DNA from 2 places in the Pseudomonas svalbardensis genome. Region 2 is predicted to be linked to the other one. Evidence: predicted binding sites of a transcription regulator. Region 2 holds the regulator's gene; the other holds the start of a gene.
What was found. The regulator sigma-54, encoded in region 2, starts transcription at its own class of promoters, with help from an activator protein. The targets are predictions, from matches to a motif close to ANTGGCATNNANNTTGCTNT.
Positions count from the first base shown of each region.

Region 1 (10,339 bases), 850 kb from region 2:
TGCCGCGCTGTTGCTGGTGTTGCCAGCGATCACTGCGTTGCTGGTGGTCAACATCGCCTTTGGCGTGATGACCCGGGCTGCGCCACAGCTGAACATCTTTTCCATCGGCTTCCCGCTGACGCTGGTACTCGGGCTTTTCATCGTCTGGGTCGGGCTGGCGGACATTATCAATCAGTATCAACCGCTGGCTTCCGAGGCCTTGCAGTTGTTACGCGAACTGGCACGGGCGCGCTGAGTCATGGCTGAGAGCGAAAGCGGTCAGGACAAAACAGAAGACCCCACGGACAAAAAGAAAAAGGACGCCCGTGAGAAGGGAGAGATTGCGCGCTCCAAAGAGCTGAATACCCTGGCGATCATGCTCGCCGGCGCTGGTGGCCTGCTGATTTTCGGTGGTGCGCTGGCGCAGGACCTGATGGAACTGATGCGCCTGAACTTCTCGCTGTCGCGGGAGGTGCTGTTGGATCAGCGCTCCATGGGCATCTATCTGCTGCACTCGGGGCAGATTGCCTTGCTGGCGATTCAGCCAGTGATGATCACTTTATTGCTCGCTGCTCTGATCGGGCCGATTTCGCTGGGTGGCTGGTTGTTCTCCGCCGGCACCATGGCGCCCAAGTTCAGTCGCATGAACCCCGGCGCCGGCCTCAAGCGCATGTTCTCGTCCAAGGCCATAGCGGAACTGCTTAAGGCCCTCGCAAAATTTTTCATCGTGTTGTTCGTGGCCCTGGCGGTGTTGTCCTCGGACATCGATGACCTGCTGCGCATCGCCCATGAGCCCTTGGACATGGCGATCATTCACAGCCTGCAAGTGGTCGGCTGGAGCACCCTGTGGATGGCCTGCGGGCTGATCATCATCGCCGCCGTGGACGTGCCGATACAGCTCTGGGAAAGCATCAAGAAACTGAAGATGACCAAGCAGGAAGTGCGCGACGAGCACAAAGACCAGGAAGGACGGCCGGAGGTCAAACAACGGATTCGCCAGCTGCAGCGCGAAATGTCCCAGCGCCGGATGATGGCGGCGATCCCCGACGCCGATGTGGTGATCACCAACCCGACCCACTACGCCGTAGCGCTCAAGTACGACCCGGACAAGGGTGGGGCGCCGATGCTGATCGCCAAGGGCAGCGACTTCCTTGCCTTGAAGATCCGTGAAATCGCTGTGGCCAACGAAGTGCTGCTGCTTGAGTCGCCGGCACTGGCGCGTTCGATTTACTACTCCACCGAGCTTGACCAGGAAATTCCCGGCGGGCTCTACCTTGCCGTCGCCCAGGTGCTCGCTTACGTCTACCAGATCCGCCAGCATCGCGCCGGCAAGGGTAAGCGCCCGGATCCGCTCAAGGACGACCTGCCGATTCCGCCGGATTTGCGGCGCGATTCCTGAGAGCCGCCGTCCGTCTGAAAACGCTATGTACCTGTTAGTTCTGACAGTAGACACACTTCCTCTTAAGCGTTGTCATGGCCTTGGGAATTCTCCCGTTCGATGTCCTTGCTATGGTCGTTCAATGAGTGGATTGATCACTATGGATGGGCGTTCATTTAGGCATTTGAGGTTACGGTCATGGCAGAGCGTGAATACAGAAAGCTTCAAGGGATGGCGTTGGAATTTGTTTCGGGAGTCCTGGAGGAGGATCCGCTCGAGCGCACGATCAGTTACTCGGCTACGTTCGGCATGACGCTGGACTTTACGCATTTTGTGCAGATGGCCAATGCATATATTCCGGGTTATCTGAACAGCCCTATCAATGCGATTCGCCCCGAACTGGACGGGTTCGGCTACCACTATGCATACAATTACTTCTTCGGTGCTGCTGGCAATATTGGTGATAACCGCGCGTTGTTCGATGTCTTCACATCCCCTCGTTATTACATGGATCAGTGGTCAAGTGGAGGGCTGGAGGAGTGTTATCACAAACCGCAATTCAGTGTGGTCGATGGCCGTTTGCAAGTTGTTGCGCGCAAGGACTTTCGTTGGGAGGACAAGCGTGAGATCAACGTCGAAGACCTGCCGGTCATTCCCTTTCAATGGGCGCTTAACCTCATGCTGGGGCACGACCTTTCTGGTCAGAAGGCACCTTTAACCATCGTGGTGCTCGGTTACGCTGAGGAGGATTTTGTAGAGGTGGAAGGTCTTCAAATGCATAGAGGTACGCGGTACATGGTCGGCAAGTCGCTTCATCTCGGTCCGATCCACAAAGAGCAGATTCTGACGGCGCGTTAATCCCTTTTGTAGCAGCTGTCGAGCCTGCGAGGCTGCGTCCGGCGGCGCAGCAGCCGTGAAACCTTACGAGGAGTTCGTCGAGCGCGATCCCGCCTCGAACGCTCGACAGCTGCTACAAAAGCTCAATAAATCCCTCTATTCCCCGCCTCCGCAAAAGTTGGAAGGCTTCTTGCAGTACCCGTCCCGCGCCCGCTTTCGGCGTCAAAAAGTTTGCTTCAAGGAACGGGGAATACCGGTGGATCGCTCTCAGTTACTCAACAGTGCTCGCACAAACGTTGCCGACTTAAGTCGGGGCAATCTGGGTGTGCCGTTGCTGCTGCTGGTCATGCTGGCGATGATGATGTTGCCGATCCCGCCGTTCCTGCTGGACGTGTTCTTCACCTTCAACATTGCCTTGTCGATCGTGGTGTTGCTGGTCTGCGTTTATGCCTTGCGACCGCTGGATTTCGCGGTGTTTCCGACCATTCTACTGGTGGCGACGCTACTGCGGCTGGCGTTGAACGTGGCCTCCACGCGGGTGGTGATGCTCCACGGTCAGGACGGTCACGCCTCCGCCGGTAAGGTGATCCAGGCCTTCGGCGAGGTGGTGATCGGCGGTAACTACGTGGTCGGTATCGTCGTCTTCGCGATTTTGATGATCATCAACTTCGTCGTGGTGACCAAGGGTGCCGGGCGGATTTCCGAGGTGAGTGCGCGTTTCACCCTCGATGCGATGCCCGGTAAACAAATGGCGATCGACGCCGACCTCAACGCTGGTCTGATCGATCAGGCTCAGGCCAAGGCCCGTCGTTCGGAAGTCGCCCAAGAGGCGGAGTTCTACGGTTCCATGGACGGTGCCAGCAAGTTCGTTCGCGGTGACGCCATTGCCGGCCTGCTGATTCTGTTCATCAACCTGATCGGCGGCATGGCGGTCGGTATCTTCCAGCACGGCATGACCTTCGGCGATGCCGGTCGGGTGTACGCCTTGTTGACCATCGGTGACGGTTTGGTGGCGCAATTGCCATCACTGCTGTTGTCGACTGCCGCAGCGATCATGGTGACTCGTGCGTCCGGCTCGGAAGACATGGGCAAACAGATCAATCGCCAGATGTTCGCCTCGCCGAAAGCGTTGGCAGTGGCGGCGGGTATTATGGCGGTCATGGGCCTGGTGCCCGGCATGCCACACTTCTCCTTTCTCAGCATGGCGGCCCTGGCGGCCGGCGGCGCGTACCTGTTCTGGAAGAAGCAGAACGTGGTCAAGGTTCAAGCTTTGCAGGAGGTCAAGCGTCAACAGGAACTGCTGCCATCGCCGGCTCGCGCTCAGGAAACCAAGGAGCTTGGCTGGGATGACGTCACTCCGATCGACATGATCGGCCTGGAAGTCGGCTACCGGCTGATTCCGCTGGTGGACCGCAATCAGGGTGGTCAGTTGCTGGCGCGGATCAAGGGTGTGCGCAAGAAGCTGTCCCAGGATCTGGGCTTCCTGATGCCGACCGTGCATATCCGTGACAACCTCGACCTGGCGCCGAGCGCCTACCGCCTGACCCTGATGGGGGTGATCCTGGCTGAAGCGGAGATTTACCCGGACCGCGAACTGGCGATCAACCCGGGGCAGGTCTACGGTACGCTCAGCGGCATTACCGCCAAAGATCCGGCTTTCGGTCTGGAGGCGGTCTGGATCGAAGTCAGCCAGCGTGCCCAGGCGCAATCCCTCGGTTACACCGTGGTCGATGCCAGTACGGTAGTGGCAACCCACTTGAACCAGATTCTGTACAAACACTCGAGCGAGTTGATCGGTCACGAAGAAGTGCAGCAGCTCATGCAATTGTTGGCCAAAAGCTCGCCAAAACTGGCCGAAGAGCTGGTGCCGGGTGTGGTGTCTCTGTCGCAGCTGCTCAAAGTATTGCAGGCGTTGCTGGCCGAGCAGGTGCCAGTACGGGACATTCGCAGCATTGCCGAAGCCATCGCAAACAATGCCAGCAAGAGTCAAGATACTGCCGCGCTGGTGGCCGCGGTTCGCGTTGGCGTATCCCGCGCAATCGTCCAAAGCATTGTAGGCACTGACTCCGAGCTGCCAGTGATCACCCTGGAGCCAAGGTTGGAACAAATATTGCTCAATAGTCTTCAGAAGGCAGGACAAGGCTCGGAAGAGGGTGTTCTGCTGGAGCCAAGCATGGCTGAGAAACTGCAACGCTCGTTGATCGATGCGGCGCAGCGTCAGGAAATGCAAGGTCAACCGGTGATTCTGTTGGTAGCCGGTCCGGTTCGCGCGATGCTGTCGCGATTCGGCCGATTGGCAGTCCCGGGTTTGCATGTGTTGGCTTACCAGGAAATTCCTGACAACAAGCAAGTGACCATCGTTGCGACAGTAGGGCCCAACGGCTGAGGTAGTGGTTTATGCAAGTTAAGCGTTTTTTCGCCGCCGATATGCGTCAGGCCATGAAACTGGTTCGTGATGAGCTGGGCGGTGATGCCGCCATCATTGGCAACCGCCGGATCGCCGGTGGTGTCGAGCTGACGGCTGCCCTGGATTACAAGTTGTCGGCGCTGGCCCCGCGCGTTCCGAACATGGAACTCGAAGACGAGCTGCGCAAGACCCAATCGCGGATCGTCACCGCCCAGGCCGAACTGAGCCTGCGCAGCGATGGCGAGAGCGATAAGTCCACCAATCGCCAATTGTTCGCCGGCCTGCCACTGACCGCCGCCGAGCCGCTGATCGAGCCAACCTACACCGAACCCCGTCGTCCTGCACCGGCTGCGGCACCTGCCTCCGGTGGCGTCGACCCACGGGCGTTCGACTCGATGCGTTTCGAACTCAACAGCCTGCGCGAACTGATGGAAGTGCAACTCGGCTCCCTGGCCTGGAATCAGCTGCAAGGCAGCCGTCCGGCCCAGGCCAATCTTTGGCGTCGCCTGCAACGCATCGGTCTGTCCGGCCCGTTGTCGCGTGATTTGCTGGCGCTGATTACCGATATTGAAGAACCTCGTCAGGCCTGGCGCATGTTGCTGGCACACCTGGCGCGGATGATCGCCACACCGGAAGTCGAGCCTTTGGAAGAGGGCGGCGTGATTGCCATGGTCGGCCCCGCCGGCATGGGCAAGACCACCACCCTGGCCAAACTCGCGGCCCGTTACGTGCTCAAGTACGGCGCGCAGAATATCGCGCTGGTCAGCATGGACAGCTACCGTATTGGTGCTCAGGAACAACTCAAGACGTTGGGCCGGATCCTCAATGTGTCGGTGACGCATGTCGATCCGGGCCAATCGCTGGTGCAGGCGCTGGAGCCCTTGCTGCGCAAACGCGTGGTGCTGATCGATACCGCGGGCCTTCAGGCCAGCGATCCGGCACTGCGCATGCAGCTCGAAAGCCTGGCTGGTCGTGGCATCAAATCAAAAAATTATCTGGTGTTGGCAACCACCAGCCAGAAACAGGTTCTAACGGCCGCTTATCACAGTTACAAGCGTTGTGGGCTCGCTGGCTGCATCCTGACTAAACTGGATGAAACGGCAAGTCTGGGCGAGGTGTTGAGCCTGGCCATCAGTCATGAATTGCCGGTGGCCTACCTGACCGATGGCCCGCGGATTCCGGATGATTTGCATCTACCGCGTCGTCATCAGTTGGTCAGTCGCGCCGTCAGCGTGCAAATGCAAGAAGAACCCAGCGAAGAAGCCATGGCTGACATGTTCGCTGATATTTACCACAGCCCGACCAAGCAGGTCGGCTGAGGTATTAATGAACAGTTTTTGTACCTACATCGATGGTCTGCCATGCATTGTTCAGTTAGTGAACGCGCAGCCAGTAATGTGGCCTCCGTCTAAGTAAGACAAGGTAAAGAAAATTCATGGGCAGCATGCATCCCGTACAGGTGATCGCGGTGACCGGCGGCAAAGGTGGCGTCGGGAAGACTAACGTGTCAGTGAACTTGTCCCTGGCTCTAGCTGAGCTCGGCCGGCGCGTCATGCTGTTGGACGCCGATCTGGGGCTGGCGAACGTCGACGTCCTGCTGGGACTGACACCCAAACGTACTTTGGCCGACGTGATCGAAGGCCGCTGCGAGCTGCGCGACGTACTGTTGCAAGGCCCTGGCGGCATTCGCATCGTCCCGGCCGCGTCCGGCACACAGAGCATGGTTCATTTGAGCCCGGCCCAACACGCCGGCCTGATCCAGGCGTTCAGCGATATCGGCGACAACCTCGACGTGCTGGTGATCGACACCGCTGCGGGCATTGGAGACTCGGTCGTCAGTTTCGTTCGCGCAGCGCAAGAAGTCTTGCTGGTGGTCTGCGACGAACCGACCTCGATCACAGATGCCTACGCACTGATCAAACTGCTGAACCGCGATTACGGCATGAACCGCTTCCGGGTCCTGGCCAACATGGCCCAGAGCCCGCAGGAAGGTCGCAACCTGTTCGCCAAGTTGACCAAGGTCACGGATCGCTTCCTTGACGTCGCCTTACAATACGTCGGCGCGGTGCCTTACGACGAAAGTGTGCGCAAGGCTGTGCAGAAGCAGCGCGCCGTTTACGAAGCCTTCCCGCGGTCCAAGTGCTCACTGGCGTTCAAGGCCATTGCACAGAAGGTCGATACCTGGCCGCTGCCTGCCAACCCGCGTGGGCACCTGGAGTTTTTCGTCGAGCGCCTCGTGCAACAAACGGCAGGACCCGTGCTATGACAGCCAGTGGCTACAACCTCTACAAGAAGTCGGCACGTGACGCGCAGTACGAGCTGATCGAGCGTTACGCGCCACTGGTTAAACGCATTGCCTACCACTTGCTGGCGCGTCTGCCAGCCAGTGTTCAGGTGGAAGATCTGATCCAGGCCGGGATGATCGGCCTGCTTGAAGTGTCGACCAAATACGACGCCAGCAAAGGCGCGAGTTTCGAGACGTACGCGGGCATTCGAATCCGTGGCGCGATGCTCGATGAAGTACGCAAGGGGGACTGGGCGCCACGTTCGGTCCACCGCAATACCCGGATGGTCAGCGACGCCATTCGCTCGATTGAAGCTAAAACCGGCCGTGACGCTAAAGATCACGAGGTTGCGGCCGAACTCCAATTGAGTCTCGACGATTATTACGGGATTTTGAACGACACCCTGGGCAGCCGCTTATTCAGTTTCGACGATCTGTTGCAGGACGGCGAACACGAAGGGCTGCACGAGGATGGCGCCAGTGCTCATCTGGAGCCGTCGCGCGATCTGGAAGATGAACGCTTCCAGGCAGCGCTGGCGGACGCGATTGCCAATTTGCCGGAGCGTGAGCGACTGGTGTTGGCGCTGTACTACGACGAAGAGTTGAATCTCAAGGAAATCGGTGAGGTCCTGGGGGTCAGCGAATCTCGGGTCAGCCAGTTACACAGCCAGTGCGCGGCCCGTTTGCGGGGGCGTTTGGGGGAGTGGCGAGCGCGCTGAAGGCAGTGTGGGGACACTGCGAACGCGGCTGGTGGGGTGTTGAACCGTACCGGTCCCGATCTGTTGTGCTCCAGACAGTCATTGAGTGCTTTGCCGGATTGATTGAAATGGCGCGTCCAGGTGCTGGGCGCGTTTAAGACTGCTTGGAGGTCGAATTGGACAAGAACATGAAAATCCTCATCGTTGATGACTTCTCAACGATGCGGCGGATCATTAAAAACCTGTTGCGTGACCTTGGGTTCACCAACACGGTCGAGGCCGACGATGGCACTACTGCCATTCCGGTTCTCAACAGCGGCAGCATCGACTTTCTGGTAACAGACTGGAACATGCCTGGCATGACCGGTATCGATCTGCTGCGCCACGTGCGTGCCGATGAAAAGCTCAAGCACCTGCCGGTGCTGATGGTGACCGCTGAAGCCAAGCGCGAGCAGATCATCGAGGCAGCCCAAGCCGGTGTTAACGGCTATGTGGTCAAGCCTTTCACGGCCCAGGCGTTAAAAGAAAAAATCGAGAAGATTTTCGAACGCATCGGTTGATGTGCGAAGCCACTGCGCCACGGGGGAGCTATGGAGCATAACGAGTCTTCACAGGGCGATTTCGAATCGACTCTGAAAAAACACGCGGTCGAACTGGTCGAAAGCCTTGAAAAAGGCAGGTTCGGCGACGCTGTGCAACTGATCCATGAGCTCAATCAGACCCGTGACCGTGGCCTGTATCAGGAAGTGGGCAAGCTCACTCGCGAGCTGCATAGCGCGATCGTCAATTTCCAGATTGACCCGCACATGCCACAAGCCGAGGAAGTCTCGCAGATCACGGATGCCACCGAGCGTCTGGGGTATGTGGTCAAGCTGACCGAGGCTGCTGCCAACCGCACCATGGACCTGGTGGAAAACGCCACGCCGCTGGTCAACGGCCTGAGCAACGAAGCCCAAGCCTTGAGCACCGACTGGGGACGGTTCATGCGTCGCGAAGTCGGGGCTGAAGAGTTCCGCGAGCTGGCCCGGCGAGTCGACGGTTTCCTGACACGCAGCAGCGAAGACAATCGCGTTGTGTCGAGCAACCTCAACGACATTCTGCTCGCTCAGGATTACCAGGACCTCACCGGTCAGGTGATCAAGCGCGTGACCCAATTGGTCACCGAAGTTGAAAGCAACCTGCTCAAGCTCGTGCTTATGGCCAGTCAGGTGGACCGCTTTGCGGGCATCGAACATGACCGTGAAGCGATGCTGGCAGAAAAAGATCCGCAAAAACATCTCTCTCAGGGTGAAGGTCCGCAGATTCATGCCGATAAAAGAGAAGACGTTGTGTCCGGTCAGGACGATGTAGACGATTTGCTTTCCAGCCTTGGATTCTAGGAGCACCCCTACACATGAGCTTCGGCGCCGATGAAGAGATCCTTCAGGATTTCCTGGTTGAGGCCGGCGAGATTCTAGAGCAACTGTCCGAACAGCTGGTCGAGCTTGAAAGCCGACCTGATGATGCGGACTTGCTCAATGCAATTTTTCGCGGTTTTCACACTGTAAAAGGAGGCGCCGGCTTCCTCCAGCTCAACGAGCTGGTGGAGTGCTGTCACATCGCCGAGAACGTGTTCGACATCCTGCGCAAGGGTGAACGTCGCGTCGACTCGGAACTGATGGACGTGGTTCTCGAAGCGCTGGATGCGGTGAACGGCATGTTTACCGAAGTCCGCGAGCGCACCCCGATCACGGCTGCCACGCCTGAACTGCTGGCAGCTCTGGCCCGTCTGGCCGAGCCGCAAACCGCCGATGAAACGGCACCGGTCGCCGAGGTGGTGGAAGAACCTGCCGCCGAGAGCGAATCGGGTGACATCACCGATAACGAATTCGAACAACTGCTGGACTCGCTGAACGCCGTCAAGGCTCAGGCAGAAGCCCCGGCGGCTGTGCCGGCGCCGAGCAGCAATGCAGCGGGCAGCGACGAAATTACCGATGCCGAGTTCGAGTCGTTGCTCGATCAACTGCACGGTAAAGGCCAGTTCGCCGTCGATGCGGTGGCCCCGGCGCCAGCCGCACCGGCTGCCCCGAAAGCGGCAGGCGACAGCTCCGATATCACCGACGACGAGTTCGAAGCACTGCTCGATCAGCTGCACGGCAAGGGTAACTTTGCCGTTGATGCGCTGGAATCGGCCATTGCTGCGGTGCCGGCCCCGGCTGCGCCCACCGCTAAAGCGGCTGGGGGCGATCTGATCTCCGATCACGAGTTCGAATCGCTGCTCGACGAATTGCACGGCAAAGGCAAGTTCACTGAAGTCGGTACCGCGTCGGGCGCCAGCGCTTCGGTTGCGGCGCCCATTGCCAAGGCTGTTGCACCGAAACCCGTTGCCAAAGCGCCCGAGCCTAAAGCCGAAGCGCCGAAGCCTGCCGCTGCTGCTGCCCCGGCTCCGGCTCGTGCTCCGTCCGCGCCGCCACCGGAAAAACCGGCCAGCGAAGCCGAGACCACCGTGCGGGTCGATACCGCGCGTCTCGACGAAATCATGAACATGGTCGGCGAGTTGGTACTGGTGCGTAACCGCTTGGTCCGTCTGGGCCTCAACAGCGGCGACGAAGCCATGTCCAAGGCCGTGTCGAACCTCGACGTGGTCACGGCCGACCTGCAAACCGCGGTCATGAAGACCCGGATGCAACCGATCAAGAAGGTCTTCGGGCGCTTCCCGCGTCTGGTTCGCGACCTGGCTCGCCAGCTCAAGAAAGAGATCAACCTGGAACTGGTCG
Region 1 is NZ_CP125619.1:1,854,807-1,865,145, forward strand. It holds gene fliR (flagellar biosynthetic protein FliR) at 1-235, shown strand, start outside; gene flhB (flagellar biosynthesis protein FlhB) at 239-1,378, shown strand; gene QFX16_RS08470 (hypothetical protein) at 1,556-2,215, shown strand; gene flhA (flagellar biosynthesis protein FlhA) at 2,451-4,580, shown strand; gene flhF (flagellar biosynthesis GTPase FlhF) at 4,592-5,920, shown strand; gene fleN (flagellar synthesis regulator FleN) at 6,037-6,867, shown strand; gene fliA (RNA polymerase sigma factor FliA) at 6,864-7,604, shown strand; gene QFX16_RS08495 (chemotaxis response regulator CheY) at 7,772-8,143, shown strand; gene QFX16_RS08500 (protein phosphatase CheZ) at 8,174-8,962, shown strand; gene QFX16_RS08505 (chemotaxis protein CheA) at 8,977-10,339, shown strand, end outside.
Region 1: the regulator sigma-54 is predicted to act here: its motif matches at 2,413-2,432, upstream of flhA (flagellar biosynthesis protein FlhA).

Region 2 (10,339 bases):
CCAGGTACTCGGCAACCGGTTGGTCGAGCCCGGATTGATCGCGCAACTCTGGCTTCCAGTAAGGGTTCGGCAGGCAGCGCACGTCGAACACCAGGTCAGCGTCCACCGGCATGCCACGCTTGAAGCCGAAAGACTCCACCAGGAACGCCGTACCGGGTTCCGGCTGGTTCAGCAGGCGGAGCTTGATGGTATCCCGCAGCTGATACAGGTTCAGGTTGGTGGTGTTTACTTTGAGATCGGCGAGGTCGGCAATCGGCCCGAGCAGGGCGGTCTCATCGTTGATGGCCTCGGCCAGCGAGCGATTGGCATTGCTCAGCGGGTGGCGACGGCGGGTTTCCGAGAAGCGTTTGAGCAAGGTTTCTTCGTCGGCGTCCAGATAAAGCACATCACACTGTATATGCCGGCTGCGTACTTCTTCCAGCAGTTCGGGAAACCGCGACAAGTGACTCGGCAAGTTACGCGCATCGATCGATACGGCAACCAGCGGTTGCGCCAGCTCGGTGTGAATCAACGCGCGTTCGGCCAGTTCCGGCAGCAGGCCGGCGGGCAGGTTGTCGATGCAGTAGTAGCCGTTGTCCTCGAGAACATCGAGTGCGGTACTTTTACCTGAGCCGGAGCGGCCACTGACGATGATCAAGCGCATGATTAATGACCGTTTTGCTCGTCCAGGACAACCTGATACAAGGCTTCATTGCTCGGGGCGCTGCGCAGTTTTTCGCGCACTTCCTTGCGGTCGAGCATGCTGGCGATCTGGCGCAGTAACTCCAGGTGCGCATCGGTAGCGGCTTCCGGGACCAGCAGAACGAACAGCAGGTCAACCGGGGCGCCGTCGATGGCGTCGAAATCGATGGGTGCATCAAGGTGCATCAGGGCACTGATGGGCGAGGTGCAGCCCTTCAGGCGGCAGTGGGGAATGGCGATGCCGTTGCCAAAACCGGTTGAGCCAAGTTTTTCACGGGCAATCAGAGCCTCGAAGACATCTTGCATCTCCAGATCCGGCACTTCTTTGTGGATAAGGTTGGCAATTTGCTCGAGGGCTTTCTTTTTACTGCCGCCCGGCACGTTCACGAGGGAACGGCCGGGGGTCAGGATGCTTTCAAGTCGGATCATGGGTTGGGAGTGTTAACGACCGGTCGCGCCCTGGAGGAGGCTTTGGGTCTTTTCCTTATGCTTTTTGAGTTGTTTATCCAGCTTGTCGGTCAGTGCGTCGATCGCCGCGTACATATCGGTATGCTCCGCGTTTGCGACCACTTCATTGCCGGGAATATGCAGCGTGGCTTCGATTTTCTGCTTGAGCTTTTCGACCGTCATCGTGACTTGCACGTTGGTGATCTTGTCGAAATGCCTCTCTAATCGTTCGAGTTTTTCGCCGATGTAGGTGCGAAGAGGTTCGGTCACTTCCAGTTGGTGTCCACTGATGTTGACTTGCATACAGCTCTCCTTCGTTGCCAGTGCATAAAGCGGCAGGCAGAAATGCCTGCCACTGGAACGCTGTGGCGTGGCTCTACATCAACCGCTTGCGTTCGCTCGAAGGCGCGATCCCGAGGGATTCGCGGTACTTGGCGACGGTGCGGCGAGCCACCTGAATGCCTTGTGCCTCCAGTAAACCAGCGATCTTGCTGTCACTCAACGGCTTTTTCTGATTTTCCGCGGCAACCAGTTTTTTGATGATCGCGCGGATCGCCGTGGACGAGCATTCACCGCCCTCTGAGGTGCTGACGTGGCTCGAGAAAAAGTATTTCAGTTCATATATACCCCGAGGGGTATGCATGAACTTTTGCGTGGTCACCCGAGAAATCGTCGACTCGTGCATGCCCACCGCTTCGGCGATGTCATGCAGGACCAGCGGTTTCATGGCTTCGTCGCCGTATTCAAGAAAACCGCGCTGATGCTCGACGATCTGAGTGGCTACTTTCATCAGGGTTTCGTTGCGGCTTTGCAGGCTCTTGATGAACCAGCGGGCCTCTTGCAACTGATTGCGCATGAAGGTGTTGTCGGCGCTGGTGTCGGCGCGGCGCACGAAACCGGCGTATTGAGCATTGACCCGCAGGCGCGGCACGGATTCCTGGTTCAGTTCCACCAGCCAGCGCTCGTTGTCCTTGCGTACGATCACGTCGGGAACGACGTATTCGGCTTCGCTGGACTCGATTTGCGAGCCTGGGCGCGGGTTGAGGCTCTGGACCAATTCAATCACTTGGCGCAGTTCATCTTCCTTGAGCTTCATGCGACGCATCAGCTGGCTGTAGTCGCGGCTGCCGAGCAGGTCGATGTAATCGGTGACCAGGCGTTTGGCCTCGACCAGCCAAGGCGTCTTGGCGGACAACTGACGCAATTGCAGCAGCAGGCATTCGCCCAGATTACGGGCGCCGATGCCAGCGGGTTCGAATTGCTGGATGCGGTGCAGGACGGCTTCGATTTCGTCCAGTTCGATGTCCAGTTCCGGATCGAAGGCTTCGAGAATCTCCTCGAGAGTTTCGTCCAGGTAACCCTGATTGTTGATGCAGTCGATCAGGGTCACGGCAATCAGGCGATCAGTGTCGGACATCGGTGCCAGGTTCAGTTGCCACAGCAAGTGGCTTTGCAGGCTTTCGCCGGCCGATGTACGGGTGGTGAAATCCCACTCGTCGTCATCGTTACTCGGCAGGCTGCTGGCGCTGGTCTGGTAGACGTCTTCCCACGCGGTGTCGACGGGCAGTTCGTTGGGAATCCGCTCGTTCCAGTCGCCTTCCTCGAGGTTGTCCACCGTCGGAGCGGTTTCCTGGTAGGAGGGTTCCGAAACATCGGCGTTGGGTGGCTGTTCGGCTTTGTCGGCCAAGGGGTCGGCGTTATCGAAGTCGTCGCCTTCTTCCTGGCGTTCGAGCATCGGATTGGACTCCAGGGCCTCCTGGATTTCCTGTTGCAGGTCCAGGGTCGACAATTGGAGCAGGCGGATGGCCTGTTGCAGCTGCGGTGTCATCGTCAGCTGCTGGCCCATTCTCAAGACTAGCGATGGTTTCATGGCAGGGGCTTAACACCTTATTCGCCGGCGCACATGCGCCATCCACTACAGGGCGCCGGAGCGCCAAACATAAGCAAATTATATGCCCGAAACTGCAGCGTTTGCCTAGAGCGCTGTAACAATAAAAAAATGTTGATTTTTTATCGAGACAAGCGCCCGAGCAACCAGCCAGACACCTCAGTGCTTACAGGCGGAACTCATGGCCCAGATACACTTCCTTGACCAGGTCGTTGGCCAGGATGGTGGCAGAGTCACCTTCGGCGATCAGTTGGCCATCGTTGACGATGTAGGCGGTTTCGCAGATATCCAGGGTTTCACGGACGTTGTGGTCAGTGATCAGCACGCCAATGCCCTTGGCCTTGAGGTGATAGATGATCTGTTTGATATCGCCCACCGAAATCGGGTCCACGCCGGCGAATGGTTCGTCGAGCAGGATGAATTTCGGGTTGGTAGCGAGTGCCCGGGCGATTTCCACGCGGCGGCGTTCACCACCGGACAGACTCATCCCGAGGTTGTCGCGGATGTGGCTGATATGGAATTCCTGCAGCAGGCTTTCCAGCTCTTTGCGACGACCGGCCTTGTCGAGTTCCTTGCGGGTCTCGAGGATCGCCATGATGTTGTCGGCTACCGAGAGTTTGCGGAAGATCGAGGCTTCTTGCGGAAGATAGCCGATACCGGCCTTCGCACGACCGTGCATGGGCTGGTGGCTGACATCCAGGTCGTCAATCAGTACGCGGCCCTGGTCGGCCTGTACCAGGCCGACAATCATGTAAAAGCAGGTGGTCTTGCCGGCGCCGTTGGGACCCAGCAGGCCGACGATCTGACCGCTGTCGATCGACAGGCTGACGTCACGCACGACCTGGCGGCTCTTGTAGCTCTTGGCCAGATGCTGAGCTTTCAGAGTTGCCATTACTGGGCCTTTTGCTCGTCGGTTTTCTTCTTCGGCTGGATCACCATGTCGATGCGCGGACGCGACTCGGTGACCTTGTTGCCCGTCGCGCGACCGGCGCTCGCAAGCTTTTTAACCGTGTCGTAGACGATTTTCTCGCCTTGGGTGACGTTGTTGTCCTTGTCGATGACTTTGGCACGATCGATCAATACGACGCGGTTTTGCGAGGCGTGGTACTGGATGGTCACTCCGTAGCCCTGAACCGGCTTGGTGTCGCCAGCCGTCTGCATCTGCTCGAAGTAGGCCAGATTGCCCACCGAAGTCACCACGTCGATGTCGCCGGCCGGGGTGCGGGTGATGGTTACAGTATTGCCTTTAACAATCATCGAGCCCTGGGTAATGATCACGTCACCTTTATAGGTGGCAATACCATTCTTGTCGTCCAGTTGGGCATCGTCGGCCTGGATGCGGATAGGCTGCTCTTGATCGTTCGGCAGAGCCCAGGCGCTCACGCTTCCCAGTGCTGCGCTCAGACCGAGCAAAATAGGGAGGGTTTTAACGAGCCTCATACTGTCCTCTTACGTTCGATAGCAGGTGTATCCTGCTTTCTTTCAAATACGCTTTCATTCCCTTGCCAGTCGACACACCACCAGCGCCGTCGATTCTAACGGGTTGCTCGGTCTGCGCATATTGCTGATGCGGGAACACTGTCATGCGGGTGGTGGTAATCAGGGTCTTGCGGTTTTTCTCGTCGAAGCGCGTGATGCGCACCGAGTCAATCAGTTCGACCTGAGTTCCGTCGGAATTCACTTCGCCGTGCTCGCTCTGGATATGCCACGGAAACTCGGTGCCGCGGAACATGTTCAGGTCGGGATTGGTCAACAGCGTCACTTCGGTGGCTTTCAGGTGTTCAACCTTGTCGGACGTCATTTCGTATTGCAGTTTGCCGTCAGGCAGGTACTGCACGCTGTGGGCTTTGATCGCGTAATAGTCGATCGCGGTTTCATCGATCTTTGCCACCGGCTGGTCGAGGAAGCGTTCCGGGCTGATGTTCCAGTAGCCGACCGCCGCGAATATCGCTGCGATGCAGCCAAACACCAGGAATTTGCGAATCTTTTTGCTCAGCATAGTTGGCTCACAGGTACGCGGCGTTTGCCGCATCAAGGCGGCCCTGCGCGCGCAGGATCAATTCGCAGAATTCGCGAGCGGCACCCTCGCCACCGCGGGCCTGGGTGATGCCGTGGGCGTGTTCACGGACGAAACTGGCAGCGTTTGCCACCGCCATGCCAAGGCCGACGCGGCGAATCACCGGCAGGTCCGGCAGGTCGTCGCCGAGATAGGCGACTTGCTCATAGCTTAGGTTGAGTTGGGCAAGAAGCTCGTCGAGTACCACCAGTTTGTCTTCGCGCCCCTGGTACACGTGTGGAATGCCGAGGTTCTTCGCTCGTCGTTCGACCACCGGGGTCTTGCGGCCGCTGATGATAGCGGTCTGCACGCCGGCTGCCATCAACATCTTGATGCCTTGGCCGTCGAGGGTGTTGAACGTCTTGAATTCGCTGCCGTCTTCGAGGAAGTACAGGCGTCCGTCGGTCAGTACGCCATCGACGTCAAAAACCGCCAGTTTGATGTTCTTGCCGCGTTGCAGCAGGTCGGTGCTCATCACATTACTCCTGCGCGCAGCAGATCGGACAGGTTGAAGGCGCCGATCGGACGGTCCTCCTTGTCCACCACCACCAGCGCGTTGATTCGATGGTCTTCCATGATTTTCAGAGCCTCGGCCGCGAGCATCTCGGGACGGGCGGTCTTGCCGTGAACGGTCATGACCTCGTCGATGGTCGCGTGATGGATATCGATGGTGCGGTCCAGAGTGCGACGCAAATCGCCGTCGGTGAAGATCCCGGCGAGTTTGCCATCGGGCTCCACAATCGCGGTCATGCCCAGGCCCTTGCGGGTCATTTCCATCAAGGCGTCCTTGAGTAGCGTGCCACGTTGCACCTGGGGCAGTTCTGCGCCGGCGTGCATGACGTTTTCCACTTTCAGCAGCAGGCGTCGGCCAAGCGCGCCACCGGGGTGGGAAAAGGCGAAATCTTCAGCGGTAAAACCGCGGGCTTCCAGTAGCGCAACGGCCAGGGCGTCGCCCATGACCAGCGCGGCAGTGGTCGACGAGGTCGGTGCCAGGTTGAGTGGGCAGGCTTCGTGCTCGACGTGAACGTTGAGGTTGACCTCAGCAGCCTTCGCCAGCGGTGAATCAGGGTTGCCGGTCATGCTGATCAATTGAATGCCCAGGCGCTTGATCAGCGGCAGCAGGGTGACGATTTCATTGGTGGAGCCGGAATTTGACAGCGCCAGGATGATGTCGTCGCGGGTGATCATGCCCATATCGCCGTGGCTGGCTTCGGCCGGGTGCACGAAAAAGGCCGTGGTGCCGGTGCTGGCCAGGGTGGCGGCGATCTTGTTGCCGACGTGCCCCGATTTGCCCATGCCGACTACGACCACGCGCCCTTTGCTGGCCAGAATCATCTCGCAAGCGCGTACGAAATCTGCGTCGATACGGGGCAACAAGCCTTGTACGGCTTCCAGTTCGAGGCGGATGGTGCGTTGTGCTGATTGAATCAGGTCGCTGGATTGGCTCATGTCAGAAATCGTATAGCCTGATGAAAAGGCGGCGATTATAACGGTAATGATCGAAACCCTCACGCAAGTTCGTCGCGCTTTGTCATTCCCTGTTACCGAATACCCCTAAATAGAAGCTTTTACCCCGTCATGTTACTGAACATGGCCCGGCTTGGGCCTTGGGCGCTTGGCCTTTGCAGTGATATAGTTCGCGGCCAGTTCGGCCTGCCGGGAGGTATGTGCTTTCGTCAGAAAGTCAGGCGTCCGAGTGAGAGGCTGCATCGCAAGGAGTTTAGATGAGTGCCGATAAAGCCTACGCGGTCGAGCTGAAGGGACTGACCTTCAAGCGCGGTGCGCGCAGCATTTTCAATAACGTCGATATACGTATCCCGCGCGGCAAGGTCACCGGCATCATGGGGCCTTCCGGGTGTGGCAAGACTACGCTGTTGCGGCTGATGGGCGCACAGTTGCGGCCTACCAAAGGCGAAGTCTGGGTCAACGGGCAGAACCTGCCGAAGCTGTCGCGCAGTGATCTATTCGATGCGCGCAAGCACATGGGCGTGCTTTTTCAGAGTGGTGCACTGTTCACCGATCTCGATGTGTTCGAGAACGTCGCCTTTCCGCTACGCGTTCATACCGAACTGCCGGAAGAAATGATCCGGGACATTGTCCTGCTCAAATTGCAGGCCGTGGGCTTGCGTGGCGCCATCGACCTGATGCCTGACGAGTTGTCCGGCGGCATGAAGCGTCGTGTCGCTCTGGCCCGGGCGATTGCCCTCGACCCGCAAATCCTCATGTATGACGAGCCCTTTGTCGGCCAGGACCCCATCGCCATGGGTGTGCTGGTGCGCCTGATCCGCCTGCTCAACGATGCGCTGGGCATCACCAGTATCGTGGTCTCCCACGACCTGGCTGAGACCGCGAGCATCGCCGATTACATCTATGTCGTCGGCGAAGGTCAGGTGTTGGGGCAGGGCACTCCCGAGGAACTGATGAACTCGCAGGAGCCACGCATCCGTCAATTCATGACAGGCGAGCCGGACGGTCCGGTCGCCTATCACTTTCCAGCGACGGATTACCGCGCAGATCTTCTGGGGAAGCGTTGATGCGCAAGATTTCACTAATAGAGCGGGTTCGCCGGTTCGGCCACTCTGGCATTGACGTGCTGGGGGTGTTTGGCCGTTCGGCGATATTCCTGTTTCATGCCTTGCTCGGCCGTGGTGGCATTGGTGGCGGTTTTGGCCTGCTGATCAAGCAACTGCATTCAGTGGGCGTGATGTCCCTGGTGATCATCGTGGTCTCCGGGGTATTCATCGGCATGGTGCTGGCGCTGCAAGGCTTTAATATTCTATCCAGCTACGGTTCGGAGCAGGCGGTCGGCCAGATGGTTGCGCTGACGCTGTTGCGCGAACTGGGCCCCGTGGTCACGGCATTGCTGTTCGCCGGGCGCGCCGGTTCGGCATTGACTGCCGAAATCGGCAACATGAAATCCACCGAGCAGTTGTCCAGTCTGGAAATGATTGGTGTCGACCCGCTCAAGTACATCATTGCCCCGCGCCTGTGGGCCGGCTTCATTTCCCTGCCGGTGCTGGCGATGATCTTCAGCGTGGTGGGAATCTGGGGTGGTTCGTGGGTGGCCGTCGACTGGCTGGGTGTCTATGAAGGTTCCTACTGGTCCAACATGCAGAACAGCGTGACCTTTGCTGACGATGTGCTCAACGGCATCATCAAAAGCATCGTTTTCGCCTTTGTCGTGACCTGGATCGCCGTATTTCAAGGCTATGACTGCGAGCCCACTTCCGAGGGGATCAGTCGTGCCACTACCAAGACCGTGGTGTATGCCTCTTTGGCTGTACTCGGCCTGGACTTTATTCTGACCGCCTTGATGTTTGGAGATTTCTGATGCAAAACCGCACCCTGGAAATCGGTGTCGGCCTTTTCTTGCTGGCTGGCATCCTGGCTTTGCTGTTGCTGGCGTTGCGGGTGAGTGGCCTGTCCCCGAGCACAACCACCGATACTTATAAAACTTATGCGTATTTCGACAATATCGCCGGTTTGACTGTCAGAGCTAAAGTGACCATGGCCGGTGTGACCATTGGCAAGGTCACGGCGATCGATCTGGACCGCGACAGTTTCACTGGTCGAGTGACCATGCAGCTGGAAAAACGCGTAGATAACCTGCCGACTGACTCCACTGCATCTATCCTGACCGCTGGCCTGTTGGGCGAGAAGTACATCGGCATCAGCGTGGGCGGGGAAGAAACCTTGCTCAAGGATGGTTCAACCATCCACGACACGCAGTCGTCGCTGGTACTCGAAGACCTGATCGGTAAATTTCTGCTCAATACCGTTAGTAAAGACGCCAAATGAGGAGCTTTTGAATGATCTCTACCTTGCGACGTGGCCTGTTGGTATTACTCTCGGCCCTGCCTTTGATGGCTAACGCTGTGGCGGCGCCTTCCGCGCACGAACTGGTACAGGACACCACCAATCGGTTACTTGCCGATCTGGCGACCAATAAAGAGAAGTACAAGCAGGATCCGAAAGACTTTTATGCCGCGCTGGACAGCATCGTCGGACCTGTTGTGGATGCCGAGGGCATTTCCAAGAGCATCATGACGGTCAAATACTCGCGCAAAGCCACGCCTGCGCAAATGAAGACCTTTGAAGAAAACTTCAAAAAGGGTCTGTTCCAGTTCTATGGCAACGCTTTGCTCGAATACAACAATCAGGGGATCGTCGTCGACCCTGCCAAGGATGAGTCGGGAGATCGTACAAGCGTCGCCATGACGCTCAAAGGCAGCAACGGCTCGATTTATCCTGTCTCTTACACACTCGAAAAGATCAATGGCGAGTGGAAACTGCGCAACGTGATCATTAACGGCATTAACATCGGCAAGCTGTTCCGTGATCAGTTCGCTGATGCGATGCAGCGCAATGGCAATGACCTGGACAAGACCATCAATGGTTGGGCCGGGGAAGTCGCCAAAGCCAAGGAAGCCAGTCAGAAGCAAACAACCGAGACGCAAGCTCAATGAGTGTGTCGGCCATTCGCATGAGCGAATCCGGCGAGCTGACGCTTAGCGGCATGCTGGATTACCGCACTGGCCCCGGTTTGCGCAAGCAGGGGCAGGCACTGATCAAATCCAGCAAGGCCGCTGTACTGGTGGTCGATTGCTCGGCAGTGTTGAAGTCCAGCAGTGTCGGCTTGTCGCTGCTGCTGTGCTTCATGCGTGATGCAGAGGCGGCCGGCAAGGCGTTGAGCATCCGCGGGATGCCAGAAGACATGCGCGAAATCGCTCAGGTCAGCGAATTGACCGAGCTGTTGGCGCATCCCTAACCGCATCTATTAAGAAGCCCCCCGTCAGAGTCCTGCTTCGCGGGGTTCGCAGGCGCGGGGCTTTTTTGTATGATGTCCGACCCGCGCGCACAGGGCGCCGATTGAGGTTGAGCATGCAGGCCGTAGAAGTGAAGAGCTTCCTTGAAGGAAAGCTGCCAGGAACCCTAGTAGAAGTCGAGGGCGAAGGCTGCAACTTTCAGCTGAACGTGATTAGCGATGAACTGGCGGCGTTGAGCCCGGTGAAGCGTCAGCAGCAGATCTATGCCCATTTGAACCCATGGATCACCGATGGCAGCATCCATGCGGTCACTATGAAATTTTTCAGCAGCGCGGCCTGGGCCGAGCGCACCTGAGCCCAAGGGCGTCGAGATTCTTATGGATAAATTGATAATTACCGGTGGCGTTCGTCTTGATGGCGAAATCCGCATCTCCGGGGCAAAGAACTCTGCCCTGCCGATCCTGGCTGCAACCTTGCTGTGCGATGGCCCGGTGACTGTTG
Region 2 is NZ_CP125619.1:1,008,082-1,018,420, forward strand. It holds gene rapZ (RNase adapter RapZ) at 1-643, opposite strand, end outside; gene ptsN (PTS IIA-like nitrogen regulatory protein PtsN) at 646-1,110, opposite strand; gene hpf (ribosome hibernation-promoting factor, HPF/YfiA family) at 1,123-1,431, opposite strand; gene QFX16_RS04370 (RNA polymerase factor sigma-54) at 1,505-2,998, opposite strand; gene lptB (LPS export ABC transporter ATP-binding protein) at 3,183-3,908, opposite strand; gene lptA (lipopolysaccharide transport periplasmic protein LptA) at 3,908-4,456, opposite strand; gene lptC (LPS export ABC transporter periplasmic protein LptC) at 4,443-5,015, opposite strand; gene QFX16_RS04390 (KdsC family phosphatase) at 5,023-5,547, opposite strand; gene QFX16_RS04395 (KpsF/GutQ family sugar-phosphate isomerase) at 5,547-6,521, opposite strand; gene QFX16_RS04400 (ATP-binding cassette domain-containing protein) at 6,797-7,606, shown strand; gene mlaE (lipid asymmetry maintenance ABC transporter permease subunit MlaE) at 7,606-8,403, shown strand; gene mlaD (outer membrane lipid asymmetry maintenance protein MlaD) at 8,403-8,870, shown strand; gene QFX16_RS04415 (MlaC/ttg2D family ABC transporter substrate-binding protein) at 8,882-9,538, shown strand; gene QFX16_RS04420 (STAS domain-containing protein) at 9,535-9,840, shown strand; gene QFX16_RS04425 (BolA family protein) at 9,954-10,193, shown strand; gene murA (UDP-N-acetylglucosamine 1-carboxyvinyltransferase) at 10,216-10,339, shown strand, end outside.